3 regions of the Cryobacterium sp. TMT1-66-1 genome follow, and region 3 is predicted to be linked to each of the others. Evidence: predicted binding sites of a transcription regulator. Region 3 holds the regulator's gene; each other region holds the start of a gene.

Region 1 (4,390 bases), on a different contig from region 3:
GAGTTACAGCCCGCCGCGCGGGTCTGGCCGCCTGCGGAACGCGGGACGGAAAAGTGGGCGCCTCCCGAAGGAGACGCCCACTTTCTGTCGTAATAGCTGGACTCAGAAGTCCATGCCACCGAGGCCGTCGTTGCCGACAAGCCCGAGAAGAACTCTGCTCCGGCCGGCGACCCTTCGGGTGGCGCCACACCTGCTCGGCCAGCTACGCCTACTCGGTCGCGAGGGCCGCGACCGGGGTGATGCGGGTCGCCCGGCGGGAGGGCGCCAGCGACGCCACCGCGGTGAGGGCAACCGCCGCGACAACGATAACCGCGAGCAGCACGAGCGGCACCGTCGGCACCACGATGCCCGGTGAGCCCTGGATACCGCCGATGAGCGACTGCGCCCCGGCCCAGCCGTAGAACGTACCGAGCACAAGGCCGACGACCACCGCCGCGGCGCTGAGTTGCGCGCTCTCGATGAGAATCATTCGACGGATCTGACGCGCTGTGAACCCGAGCGCGCGCAGCAGGCCCAGTTCCGCTGCGGCGACGAGAACGGGGAGGAGCTGGATCATTTTCATATCTCCAGCCTGCTGGGTCACTACCGCGCGGTCGTCCGTCCAGAGTCGCTACGCGCTACCTCGCAAGGATGACTCTGTCGGGTGGACCGAACTCATGGCTCGACGCGGAACGCACAAAAAATGGGCGCCTCCCGAAGAAGACGCCCACTTTCGTGTACCGCTGGCGGGACTTAGAAGTCCATGCCACCCGAGGGGTCGCCGGCCGGAGCCGAGTTCTTCTCGGGCTTGTCGGCGACGACGGCCTCGGTGGTGAGGAACAGTCCGGCGATCGACGATGCGTTCAGCAGCGCGGAGCGGGTGACCTTCACCGGGTCATTGATTCCGGCAGCGATCATGTCGACGTACTCGCCGGTGGCGGCGTTGAGGCCCCATCCGACGGGCAGGTTGCGCACCTTGTCGGCGACAACTCCCGGCTCCATGCCGGCGTTGAGTGCGATCTGCTTGAGCGGGGCGTCAATGGCAACGCGCACGATGTTCGCGCCGGTCGCCTCGTCACCAACGAGGTCAAGGATTGCCTTGCCCTCGAATGCGGTCTTGCCGGCCTGAATCAGTGCAACGCCACCACCGGCAACGATACCCTCTTCAACGGCAGCCTTGGCGTTACGCACCGCATCTTCGATGCGGTGCTTGCGCTCCTTGAGCTCAACCTCCGTTGCGGCTCCAGCCTTGATGACAGCAACGCCGCCAGCAAGCTTGGCGAGGCGCTCCTGGAGCTTCTCGCGGTCGTAGTCGCTGTCGGTGTTCTCGATCTCGGCACGGATCTGCGAGACGCGACCGGCGATGGCTTCGACGTCGCCGGCACCCTCAACGATCGTGGTCTCGTCCTTGGTGATGACGACCTTGCGGGCGCTACCAAGCAGGTCGAGGGTGACGTTCTCAAGCTTGAGGCCGACCTCTTCCGAGATGACCTGTCCACCGGTGAGGATGGCGATGTCCTGCAGCTGAGCCTTGCGACGGTCGCCGAAGCCCGGAGCCTTGACGGCGACGGACTTGAAGATGCCACGGATCTTGTTCACAACGAGCGTGGCCAGGGCCTCACCGTCGACGTCTTCCGCAATGATGAGGAGCTGCTTGCCGGTCTGGATGACCTTGTCCACGATGGGGAGCAGGTCCTTGATGTTGGAGACCTTGGAGTTGACGATCAGGATGTAGGGGTCTTCGAAGACCGCTTCCTGACGGTCGGGGTCGGTGACGAAGTACGCCGACAGGAAGCCCTTGTCGAAGCGCATGCCCTCGGTGAGCTCGAGCTCGGTGCCGAAGGTGTTCGACTCCTCGACGGTGACAACACCTTCCTTGCCGACCTTGTCGATGGCCTCGGCGATGATCGCGCCGATTTCGGTGTCTCCGGCGGAGATGGACGCGGTTGCGGCGATCTCTTCCTTGGTTTCGATTTCCTTGGCGCTGGCGACGAGCTCGGCGATGACAGCGGCCGTAGCCTTCTCGATGCCGCGCTTCAGGCTGATCGGGTCGGCGCCGGCAGCGACGTTGCGCAGGCCTTCGCGAACCAGGGCCTGGGCGAGAACGGTTGCGGTGGTCGTGCCGTCGCCGGCTACGTCATCCGTCTTCTTGGCGACCTCTTTGACGAGCTCCGCACCGATCTTCTCGTACGGGTCGTCGAGCTCGATCTCCTTGGCGATGGACACGCCGTCGTTGGTGATCGTGGGGGCGCCCCACTTCTTCTCCAGAACGACGTTGCGTCCGCGCGGGCCGAGGGTGACCTTGACGGTGTCGGCCAGAATGTTCAGGCCGCGCTCAAGCCCACGACGGGCCTCTTCATTGAATGCAATGATTTTTGCCATATGTGTAACTCGTCCCTCCCGGACGTTCCAAACGATGATGGGGTTAGCACTCAGATGACGAGAGTGCTAAAACGATTCTGGCACTCTGGGGTCGAGAGTGCAAGCGAGCATCGGGGGTGACGCCGGGCTATCTGCAGACCCTCAGGGAACGAGGTCGACCGAGCCGGTGCCGTTGGGTACGAGCTGAAACCAGGTATTGCCCGGTGCCAGCCGAATTGTCACTCCATTGGCATCGACGAGGCGGATCGGCATGCTCTGGGAGTCCTTGCTCCAGGTGGCCGCGATGGTCTTTCCGCCGCTGGAGATCGACGCTTCCCCCGACGCGATCAGCTCGGTCTTGGGGATGCTCTGGTCGACGGTCACGTTCACCCGCACCACGACGACGTTCGTTGCCTTCAGTTGCGCGCCTTCCGGAGTCAGATCGGGCGCGCCGTCCTGCGCGCGCAGGTATGCGGCGGCTTCGGCGTTCCAGGTCCAGCTGCGGGCACTGGAGTTGGAGAATCGGGTGTTGATCACCGAGATCGGGGTGCCGTCCACGACAGCGGATGCCCCGGCGAGCGCGGGCGCATAGGCATACTGCTGGGTGGGCGGTGCGACGGTCGCGTTTCGGTTGACGAATTCGGAAGCCGCGAGGATAACGTTGTGCGGGGCCGCTGTAGCCTTGGAACGAGAAAATAGCCCGGTCGTGTCGTAGTCGAAGATGGCACTGATTTGACCGGTCGCGTTCATCGCGTCGACGAATCGTTGCTGCCCGCCCGAAAACGCTACGAGGCCGCCGAACGGCGCAATGATGTCGGGGTCCATCGGGCGGATCGAGCGCACCGGGCCGACCTGGTCGGGAATGCTGGACTGCCACACGGCGACGTATCGGGTGATGCCACCCTCGACCAGCTCTTCGAACACCAGGTCGGTACGGTCGATCGCGACCTGCGGGCGGGCGGCCACGTGGTTGTCGATCTTGGCCGCGAGGGAGGGATGTGCCGACGACCCGACCGCAACGGTCAGGCCGCTGAGCGGGGCGATTTCCGTAGCGGCGGGGGCGACATAGTTCGACGTCCACGCTTCGGCCGTCTGCGTCTTGGTCGGCGTCGCGCTACTGCCGGTGCATCCGCTCAGCAGCAATGCTGGAACGATCAGAGCGAGCAGACCCGCGGTCTTTCGCGGTCGAATGGTGCGGGCTGTCTTTTTCTTGGTCACCGGTAAACACTAACGCCGCCCGTTGCAGCGGGCGGCGTTAGGTGGGGGACAGACCCCGTTTAGGGGGTGGGTCAGGCCGGTCGAACCGATTCAGCCTGGGGGCCTTTCGCTCCGGCACCGACCTCAAAGACGACCTGCTGGCCTTCTTCGAGCACCTTGTACCCGCTCATGTCAATGGCGGAGTAGTGAACGAACACGTCCTGCCCTCCCCCATCGACAGTGATGAAGCCGAAACCCTTTTCAGCGTTGAACCATTTAACGGTTCCGTTCGCCATGTGTTACTCCTTGCTCAAATTCGACGGCACGGCCCATTGGCTGTTCCGGGCCCTGCCGCAGAGACTGCGTTCATTTTGAACGAGCAGCAAATCCCCGAGAGCAAGTCTTCTGTTGCAAGTTACCTACTGGTGCAAGTTACCTTGGGCGAGCGTTCTTGATCCGGGCGGGTATTGCCCGAACAAAATGTTTGACCAAAACCAGATAATACTGAAGTGGCCGCAGAAGAAAAGGGGCTTGACGAATCAGGTAATGCCCAGTACGTCGGCAGTTTCGAGTTACGATCAGCCCGCAGGAATGACGTAGTCGTTGCCGACGACGACGGTCAGGCTGGCACCTGTGTCAACAAAATTGGACGAAACGACGATCGTCGAGCCGGGCAGTGAGGCTGCGATGCCGCGGGCGGCGCCTTCCAGGCTGGCATCGGCGTAGTAGATGACGGTGGTCGGTTCGGTGTCTGTGCTCGCGTTGCCGGTGCCGCTGACCACCCAGCCGGCGGCGGTGAGCGTGTCGCTGACGGATGCTGCGACACCGTTCGCCGCGGAGCCGTTCAGCACAT
Region 2 (4,390 bases), on a different contig from region 3:
TCATTCTGCTACTCGCGGCGGCCTCCACCGGCACGAGCTACAACAACTAGCCACGCAGACGGCCCCGTCGGGGCCACGCGGCACGTTTCGATCGACAGGGGCCACCCCCCCACAAGCTGACCGTATGCGCGGCCAGAGGACAGCCATGACTACACCCCATCCGCACGACGAGACTTCGGCGCAGCTGCAGTATACGCGCCCTCCCGCGCCACCCGGCAGCCAGTTGGACTGGGCCTCGACGGTCACCGCTCCCACCGAGTTCGTGCCGTACAGCTACACCGAAGCCGAGGTGCAGCGCATCACCGGCCGCCGTCGGCTCGCGGTCTCCTCCGTCGTCTGTGGCCTTCTCGGTCTCGCACTCGGCGTGGTCGGGGTGTTTGGTCTACCGATCGCTCTCATTGCGATCACCCTCGCGCTGATCGCGCGCACCACCGAGAATCGGGCGCGCACGCTCTGGCGGAGTGGCCTCGTGAGCGGTCTCGTCGGGGTTCTGCTGGCGGCCGGCTGGATCCTCTACATCAGCCAGATCGTGCTGCCGCTGCTGTAATCCGCTACCGCACGCGCTCCACGAGCAGCGCCACGCGATGCCCGGCCGCCCTGGTCAGAATCAACGTTGCGGCTTCCGGTCCCTTCAGCTTCAGCCGGGTGCGCAGCGTCGCCGGATCAACGTCGACGCCGCGCTTCTTGATCTCGAGGGTGCCGATACGCCGCTCGAGCAGCGCCAGTCGCAGCTTCTTCTCGTCGAACGGGAGCGTTTCGAGCACCCGAAAAGCGCTCGCGAACGGCGTCGGTGTGAGCGTGTCGTTGGTCAGGTAGGCGATGCCCTCACTCAGCATGCGGGCATCCAGTGAACGGGCCAGATCGCCGATCAGGCGTGCCCGAATCACCGCGCCGTCCGGTTCGTAGACGTAGTTTCCGAGGCTGCCAGGTTCGACGTCTGCACTGTCGTCTGGAGCCGTCAGTTCGTGCCTCCCGTCTGCCGTCAGGAGCAGGGCCGACCGACGGATGCCGGGGCGCGCGAGGGCGCCGAACCACAGCCCCATCTCCACCAGCTGGCCGTCCACCGACACCCACTGCGCTTCGGCGTCGACCGGAATCTGGTCGCGGTCGTGGCCGGGCCCGAGCTTCATACCGAGCGGCAGCTTCGTCGCGAGCAGATAGGCGAAGTCAAGCGAGGGGGAGTAATCCTCGGAGCGGGTCAGTCGCGTCGTGTTGCTGTGCCCGCTCGTGCGGCGGGCCGGGTCCAGCCAGACCGCGTCGAAATCTTCGAGGTCGACCGTCTCGGCATCGGCCTGCAGCGCCGAGGCGTTCGGAAACGGCGCGAGGTTGAAGCTTGCTACGGTCGCCGTGACCTCGTCGGCATCAACGGCCACGACCGACAGATCCAGCGCGGCGAGGGCCATGGCGTCGCCGCCGATACCGCAGCCGAGGTCGGCGACCCGCGGCGTGCGGCCGAGCGCAGCGCCGAGACCATTGAATCGGCCCGCGTGCAGGGCGGCGACACGCAGCCGGGTGGCCTGTTCCAGGCCGGCCTCTGTGAAGAGCATCCGCTCGGCGAATTCACCGAACTTGAGGGCGGCTTTTGCCCGCAGCCGCGATTGGCTGAGCACGGCCGACACGAGTCCGGGCGCGTGCCCGGCCTTGCGCAGATCGCTCACGAACTTCAGCACGTCGCCGTGGGTGTCGTAGGGCGGCAGCGAGTCCAGCAGCCGCAAACTCGCGGGGGAAAGCAGCTCAACGAGTTCGGTTCGATCCATGCTGCAACGCTACCAAAATGACCCCCATCTGGCACTCACGTTGCGTGAGTGCCAGAACCCCCCTAAACTTCACTTGGCACTCTCGCTGTGAGTCTGCTAACCCAAATCTTAGAAAGAGGTCAACCGTGTCGGTCTCCATCAAGCCGCTCGAGGATCGCATCGTCATCAAGCAGGTCGATGCCGAGCAGACCACCGCATCAGGTCTGGTCATTCCTGACACCGCGAAGGAAAAGCCCCAGGAGGGCGAAGTTGTTGCAGTCGGCCCCGGCCGCATTGACGACAACGGCAACCGCATCCCCCTCGACATCGCCGTCGGCGACAAGGTGATTTACTCCAAGTACGGCGGAACCGAGGTCAAGTTCGGTGGCGATGACCTTCTGGTTCTCTCCGCTCGCGACGTGCTCGCCGTGGTCGTACGCTAACACCAAGCAGTCGGTCGTTCTAGACTGAAAACTCCCGGATAGCCCCGCTATCCGGGAGTTTTCTGCTTTCTTCACCTCTGCCGAGTCAAGGACCCTCATGTCGGATGCCGTAAGCCCAGTCGCGACGACCGGTACCGCCGCCGGCACGCATCGCTCCGGACTCATCTTCGGCGGCCTCTCCTACGCCCTCTGGGGTGTGCTGCCGCTCTACTTTCTGCTGCTCGCACCGTCGGGTGCCTTTGAGATCGTGGCCTGGCGGGTGCTGTTCTCCCTGGTCTTCTGCGTACTGATCATCACGGTGACCCGCACCTGGACGGTTCTCGGGCGGGCCCTCAGGCAGCGGCGCCTGGTATTGACCATGGGCCTGGCCGGGGTCTTCATCTTCATCAACTGGCAGACCTACGTGATTGCCGCGACCACCGGTCACGTGGTCGAAGCGGCCCTCGGCTACTTCATCAACCCGATCGTCACCGTGCTGCTCGGCGTCTTCGTGCTGCGGGAACACCTGCGCCGCCTACAGTGGGTGGCCATCACCATCAGCTTTCTCGCCGTGGTCGTGCTCGCCGTCGGGTACGGCTCACTGCCGTGGATCTCGCTCATCCTCGCTTTCTCCTTCGGACTCTACGGTCTGATCAAGAAGCGAGTGGGCCCGAGCGTCGATGCCGTCACCGGCCTCACCCTGGAGACCGCCTGGCTCGCACCGGTCGCCGTCATCCAACTGGTCGTGGTCTCCGGCATTTCCGGGCTCACCTTCGGCACGGTGTCGCCCTGGCATACAGCTGGCCTGCTCGCGGCCGGCATCATCACCGCGGTACCACTGCTGCTGTTCGCTGCCGCCGCGCGGCGCCTGCCGTTGACCGTGCTCGGGCTCATTCAGTTCGTGGCCCCGGTGCTGCAGTTTCTGGTGGGCGTGTTCATCCTGAACGAGGCGATGCCCCCCGAACGCTGGCTCGGTTTCGGGCTGGTCTGGGTTGCCCTGATCATTTTGACGGTCGACATGGTGGCCTCCGGCCGCACTCCCCGCCGCAGTACCCTCGAACCCGCCTAGCTTGCCCGGCCTGGCCCGGCCCCGGCCAGCCGATACGCTGAACCAACAGCACGCGCCAGCCCAGCCTACGCAGCACCGATTCAGCCCAGCACCAGAGGATCCACATGCCCCGTCGCCCCATGATCGCCGCCGTTCTGCTGCTTGCCCTGGCACTGACCGGCTGCACCGGTGCGCCGGCCGCCAGGCCGAGCCCGACCCCAACACTCGTCGCCAGCACGGCGCCCACCGGCGACGGCACGCTTCTCATCGGCACGCTGTTTCCCATGACCGGCGCCAATGCCGCGAGCGGTGCCGCTCAGGTAGCCGGCACCGAACTCGCCATGCGTGACATTCTCGCCGACCAGACAACGCCCACCCAGCCCGTGCAGCTCATCCACCGCAACGTGGCCGGCGACCTCGCCGCCGCCTACGCCGACCTCGCGACGCGCGGCGTCGATCTGGTGCTGTGGGACGCGACGACGGCATTGCCAGCGGATGCTGAAGGACTGATTGGCAGCGCGGCCATCGTTGCCCTGATCGACTTTGCCAATGGTGGAACCCCGCTCGCCGCCACGGACGAGTTCACCGCGCGACTCAAGACCGCCGATCCGACGCTGACGGCCACCGCTGGCGGTGCAGAGGCCTACGACGGAGTGATGACGGCCGCCCTGGCCGCCGTCATCACCGGCGACGATGGCGGTTCCTCGCTCGAGGCTGGCTGGCCCCAGGTGATTTCCGGAAGCGCCGTGTGCGCTTCCTGGGGGGAATGTATGTTCGCCATGACGGAGAAACAAATCATTGATTATCAGGGGATTACCGGCCGTCGTTCGTAACGATTTGGTCGCATTACAAAGTTCTCCCATCAGGGGGTATGTTTCTGGGCCCTTGATTGCCTACTCTGACACCACGGCAGTCAACCGGCTGACCAGTCTTACCCCTCTTTATAAATCAAGGAGCAACATGAGCGTTTTCGCGAAGGCCTCGGCTTCCCGCTCAGTTCGTACCCTCGTTACCGGTGTCGCCCTCATCGGCGTGAGCGCCCTTTTGCTCACCGGCTGCAGCAACGGTGCTGCGACCACACCCACCGACGCGGCCACAACCACAGCGGCATCCGACTTCAAGCCGGTCGCTTCCGGAGCGCGCGACCTGTCCCTGAAGATCGGCACTATTCTTCCGCAGAGTGG
Region 3 (4,390 bases):
GACGCCGAGTTCGGTGGCGGCCTGAATGGCCAGTTCGTCACGGTCGCCCTTGGCCAGGGCCTGCACCAAGCGGATGCGCGGCGTCGCCGCCGCCGTCTCGCTCGCCTCGTCGACGCGCAGGGTCAACACCGCGGCGTCCGCCGTCAGCACCGTTCCCTCGAGCAGCAACCCGGCCCCATTACCCAGGCGGAGCCGGTCCCCTGGACGAACCCGGCTGACCGTGACCGCGTGCCGTGCTTCGGCGCCGTCGACAGAAACGACCTGCCCCGGGCGACACTGCGCCGCCCGGAGCGTTTCCTGCAGGTAGAAATGTGCCACGTTAGCCGAGGAACCGGTCGCGCAGCTTGGCGAACAAACCCTGCTGGTACTGGCTCAGGGTGGGTGCGGGGGCTGAATACCGGGCGGCGAACTGTTCGATCAGGTCGCGTTCCTTGTGGTCGAGCTTGGTCGGCGTGAGTACGTGGATGCCGATCTTGAGGTCGCCACGACCGCTGCCGCGCAGCTTGGTGATGCCGCGGTCCTTGATAGTGAGCACCTCTGAGCTTTGCGAACCGGGGCGAATCTCCACCTCGATGTCACCGTCGAGGGCCTTCACGGTGACGCTCGTGCCGAGAATGGCACTGGTCATTGGCACGTCGAGCGAGCACATCAGGTCGTCGCCATCACGGCTGAACACCTCGTGGTGGCGCACCTTCATCTCGAGGTAGAGGTCGCCGTTCGGGCCGGCCGCCGGGCCGGCCTCACCGCTCCCGGGCATCTGCAGGCGCAGGCCGGTGTCAACGCCGGCCGGGATGTCGACCGGAACCGTGCGGCGGGCGCGCACGCGGCCCTGGCCGGAACAGGTCATGCACGGCGTGGCGATGATGGTGCCGTAGCCGCGGCAGGATCCGCACGGGCTCGACGTCATGACGTTACCGAGCAGGGAGCGCACTGCGCGCTGGATGCTCCCGGTGCCGTGGCAGATATCACAGGTGATCGGTGACGTGCCGGGCGCGCAGCACGAGCCCTTGCAGGTGTCGCAGACGATCGCGGTGTCGACCTCGAGGTCGCGGTGCGTGCCGAAGATGACCTCGTCGAGGTCGAGCTCGACCCGAATGAGGGCATCCTGGCCGCGTTCGCGGCGGGAGCGCGGGCCGCGGCTGCTGCCGCCTCCCCCACCGAAGAAGGTCTCAAAGATGTCACCAAAGTTGCCGAAGTTCTGCCCGTCGAAGCCGCCGTTCTGGCCGCCGCCCTGGTCGTACTTCTGGCGCTGTTTCGCGTCACTCAGCACGTCGTAGGCGTGCGTGATGCTCTTGAACCGTTCCGACGCCTCGGCGCCGGGGTTCACGTCGGGGTGCAGTTCGCGGGCCAGGCGACGGTACGCCTTCTTGATTTGATCGGTGGTCGCGTCGCGGTCAACGCCCAGCGCTTCGTAGTGGTCAGCCAAAGGTGGCTCTCCTTGAGTTGTGATGGTTGTTCGAAATGATGAAGAGGCCGCCGGGCGGCCCGAGCTCTAGGTCTCGCCGAGCAGGCGAGACAGGTAACGGGCGACGGCGCGCACCGCCGCCATGTTGTTGGAATAGTCCATGCGAGTCGGCCCGAGCACGCCCAGACGGGCCAGGTTGCCGTTGGCCGTATAGCCGCTGGTCAGCACGCTCGCCTCCGGCAGGCCGAAGGCCGCGTTCTCGCGGCCGATACTCACCGACACGCCGTGCTGGTCGGTCTCCATCTCGCCGAACAGGCGCAACAGCACCACCTGCTCTTCGATGGCCTCGAGCACCGGGTAGATGCTGCCCGAGAAGTCCTCTTCGGTGCGAACGAGGTTGGCCGCACCGGCCATGACGAGCTTGTCCTGCCGGTTGGAACCGACTTGGTCCGCGAGGGTGCTCGTGATGAGGTCGACGATCGGCTGCAACGCTGGTGACCCCGGCCAGACGCTGGCGGCGAGGGCAGCGGATGCCTCGGCCATGCCGAGCCCGACCACGGCAACATTGAGACGGGCACGCACCTCGCCGAGTGTCTGCTCGTCGAGCGCGCGCGGCAGATCGATCACGCGCTGTTCGACGCCACCGGAATCGGTGATCAGTACCGACAGGATGCGGGTTTCGGTCAGCGGTACGAACTCGATGTGGCGAACTTTGGCGCGCGACAGAGAGGGGTATTGCACGAGCGCAACCTGGTGGGTCAGCTGCGAGAGCAGCCGCACACTGCGCACGAGCACCTCGTCGAGGTCGGCGGAGTGGCCGAGGAACGTTTCGATGGCCTGACGCTGTGCCGGGGTGAGTGGACGCAGATCAGCGAGGTGGTCGACGAAAACGCGATACCCCTTGTCGGTGGGTATACGACCGGAGGAAGTGTGCGGTGCCGCGATGAGCTCCTCTTCTTCGAGCAGGGCCATATCGTTGCGAATGGTGGCGGCGGAGACGCCGAAGGAGTGCCGGTCCACGATGGATTTGGAGCCGACGGGTTCACGGGAGGCAACGTAGTCCTGCACGATCACGCGCAGAACATCGAGGCCACGGTCGGAAACCATTGCACCCGCCTTCCTGATTCTTGAGGTAGAGCTTCGGCCCAACGGATGCCGCTCGCCTCGCGCGCCCTGGGCACCATGGAACGCAGGTTTGCCGGCACGCCGTTGGCACTCGCATCCACTGACTGCCAATCCTATCGCGACCGGCCGGGTTCCGGCTGAGTACACCCATTGCCAGTACCCCGAAATGAGCGTTTAATTACCGCTATACGCTCCCACCTCTTTGAGCGAAAGGCACGATCATGAGCGATCCACAGGCACAACCTCCCGGTGATTCCAACTACCGTGAGCCCAACGTCGGCCAGCCGCAATATGGCCAACCGCCGAACAGCCAGCCCGGTGCAAGTCCCTATTCCACGCCGGTCGTGGCGGCCCCGCTCTCGGAGGCCGACGATCGCCAGTGGGCTTCGCTGGCACACCTCGGCGGCATCCTGAGTTTTCTTCCGTCCCTGATCATTTGGCTGGTCTTCAAAGACCGAGGGCGCTTCACCAACACCGAGGCGAAGGAGGCGCTGAACTTTCAGATCACCCTGCTGATCGCCTATGTCGCGATCACCGTGGTGTCGACGTTCCTCGCCCTGGTCACGTTCGGCATTGGCGGGCTGCTCGCGGGCCTGGGCTGGATCGTCTGGCTGGCCGGGGTCATCTTCTCGATCATGGGATTTGTACAGGCCAAGGACGGAAAGAACTACCGGTACCCGTTCGCGGTGCGCCTGATCAAGTAGCGCCTCCTGGCTCCGACCGACGGCGGGGCGATTAGTCTGGAGGTCACTGGCACCGCCGTGCCAGTGACCGGCCGTACAGCGAGAGGCCCTCATGTCTGAGCAGAATCCGTACCAGTCCACCCCCGCCACCCCGATGAGCCCCGCGGACGAGAAGTTGTGGGCGACGCTGATCCACGTCGGTGGGATTATCTTCAGCGCGGCAGCCCTGGGTTTCGTACCGGCCCTCATCGGCTACCTCATGCTGCGCGATCGCGGACCGTTCATCCGCGCGCACACCGCGACCGCCCTGAACTTTCAGATCTCCCTCTTGATTTACGTGGCGGTACTCGTTCCGATCACGATTGTCACGATCGGCATCGGCGGCATTCTCTACATACCGCTCGCGATCGTGGCCGTCGTGTTCATGATTCTGGCGGCGCTGGCCGCGAACCGTGGACAGGGTTACACCTACCCACTCACGATCAAGTTCGTCAGCTAAGCCCCGCTTTAGTGGCTCAGCTCTAGTCGCTCAGCCGCCGCACCACGGCGTCGGCCAGCAGCCGTCCGCGCAGGGTCAGTTCGATGGTCCCGGCGAGGGCCGCTTTCGCGTTGATGAGTTCGTCGGCGATAAGGCTGGCCACCTCGATCCGGCCCGCAGCAGACAGCGACGCCACCGAAATTCCGGTGCGGATGCGGCTCTGCAACAGGATGCGTTCGAGCTCGCGGGTGGGCGCGTCGAGCGTCTCGCGGCCGGCGGCCGGGGACATGCCGCCGAGCATCCGTTCGGAATAGGCGGCCGGATGCTTCACGTTCCACCAGCGCACCCCGCCGACGTGGCTGTGTGCGCCGGGGCCGACGCCCCACCAGTCCTGGCCGGTCCAGTAGGCGAGGTTGTGGCGGGAGCGGTGCGCGTCGCTCGTGGCCCAGTTGCTGACCTCGTACCAGTCGTACCCGGCGGCGGCGAGAAGCTCGTCGGCCAGTTCGTAGAAGTCGGCCTGCTGGTCGTCGTCGGTCGGCGCGATCTCGCCGCGGCGAATCTGCCGAGCCAGCTTGGTGCCGTCTTCGACGATGAGCGAATACGCGCTCAGGTGGTCTGGGTGCAGGCTGAGCGCCTGCTCGAGGCTGGCGCGCCAGTCGGCCAGCGACTCCCCCGGCGTGCCGTAGATGAGGTCAAGGC

Evidence for each region. Region 3 encodes HrcA, which represses chaperone genes, less so after heat shock. Its sites were predicted from a motif close to TTNGCACTCGNNNNNNNCGAGTGCNAA; they were not measured.
Region 1: the regulator HrcA is predicted to act here: its motif matches at 2,405-2,431, upstream of groL (chaperonin GroEL).
Region 2: the regulator HrcA is predicted to act here: its motif matches at 1,786-1,812, upstream of groES (co-chaperone GroES).

Annotation. Positions count from the first base shown of each region.
Region 1 covers NZ_SOGP01000002.1:171,920-176,309, forward strand. The annotation lists gene E3T29_RS01675 (GMC family oxidoreductase) at 1-2, shown strand, start outside; gene E3T29_RS01680 (FtsX-like permease family protein) at 209-562, opposite strand; gene groL (chaperonin GroEL) at 733-2,361, opposite strand; gene E3T29_RS01690 (DUF3048 domain-containing protein) at 2,503-3,558, opposite strand; gene E3T29_RS01695 (cold-shock protein) at 3,630-3,833, opposite strand; gene E3T29_RS01700 (LytR C-terminal domain-containing protein) at 4,116-4,390, opposite strand, start outside.
Region 2 covers NZ_SOGP01000011.1:223,241-227,630, reverse strand. The annotation lists gene E3T29_RS10150 (DUF4190 domain-containing protein) at 1-50, shown strand, start outside; gene E3T29_RS10145 (hypothetical protein) at 146-547, shown strand; gene E3T29_RS10140 (class I SAM-dependent methyltransferase) at 552-1,757, opposite strand; gene groES (co-chaperone GroES) at 1,883-2,179, shown strand; gene rarD (EamA family transporter RarD) at 2,277-3,227, shown strand; gene E3T29_RS10125 (ABC transporter substrate-binding protein) at 3,332-4,039, shown strand; gene E3T29_RS10120 (ABC transporter substrate-binding protein) at 4,167-4,390, shown strand, end outside.
Region 3 covers NZ_SOGP01000023.1:242,347-246,736, reverse strand. The annotation lists gene E3T29_RS17435 (16S rRNA (uracil(1498)-N(3))-methyltransferase) at 1-318, opposite strand, end outside; gene dnaJ (molecular chaperone DnaJ) at 320-1,426, opposite strand; gene hrcA (heat-inducible transcriptional repressor HrcA) at 1,493-2,512, opposite strand; gene E3T29_RS17420 (DUF4870 domain-containing protein) at 2,752-3,234, shown strand; gene E3T29_RS17415 (DUF4870 domain-containing protein) at 3,326-3,712, shown strand; gene hemW (radical SAM family heme chaperone HemW) at 3,735-4,390, opposite strand, start outside.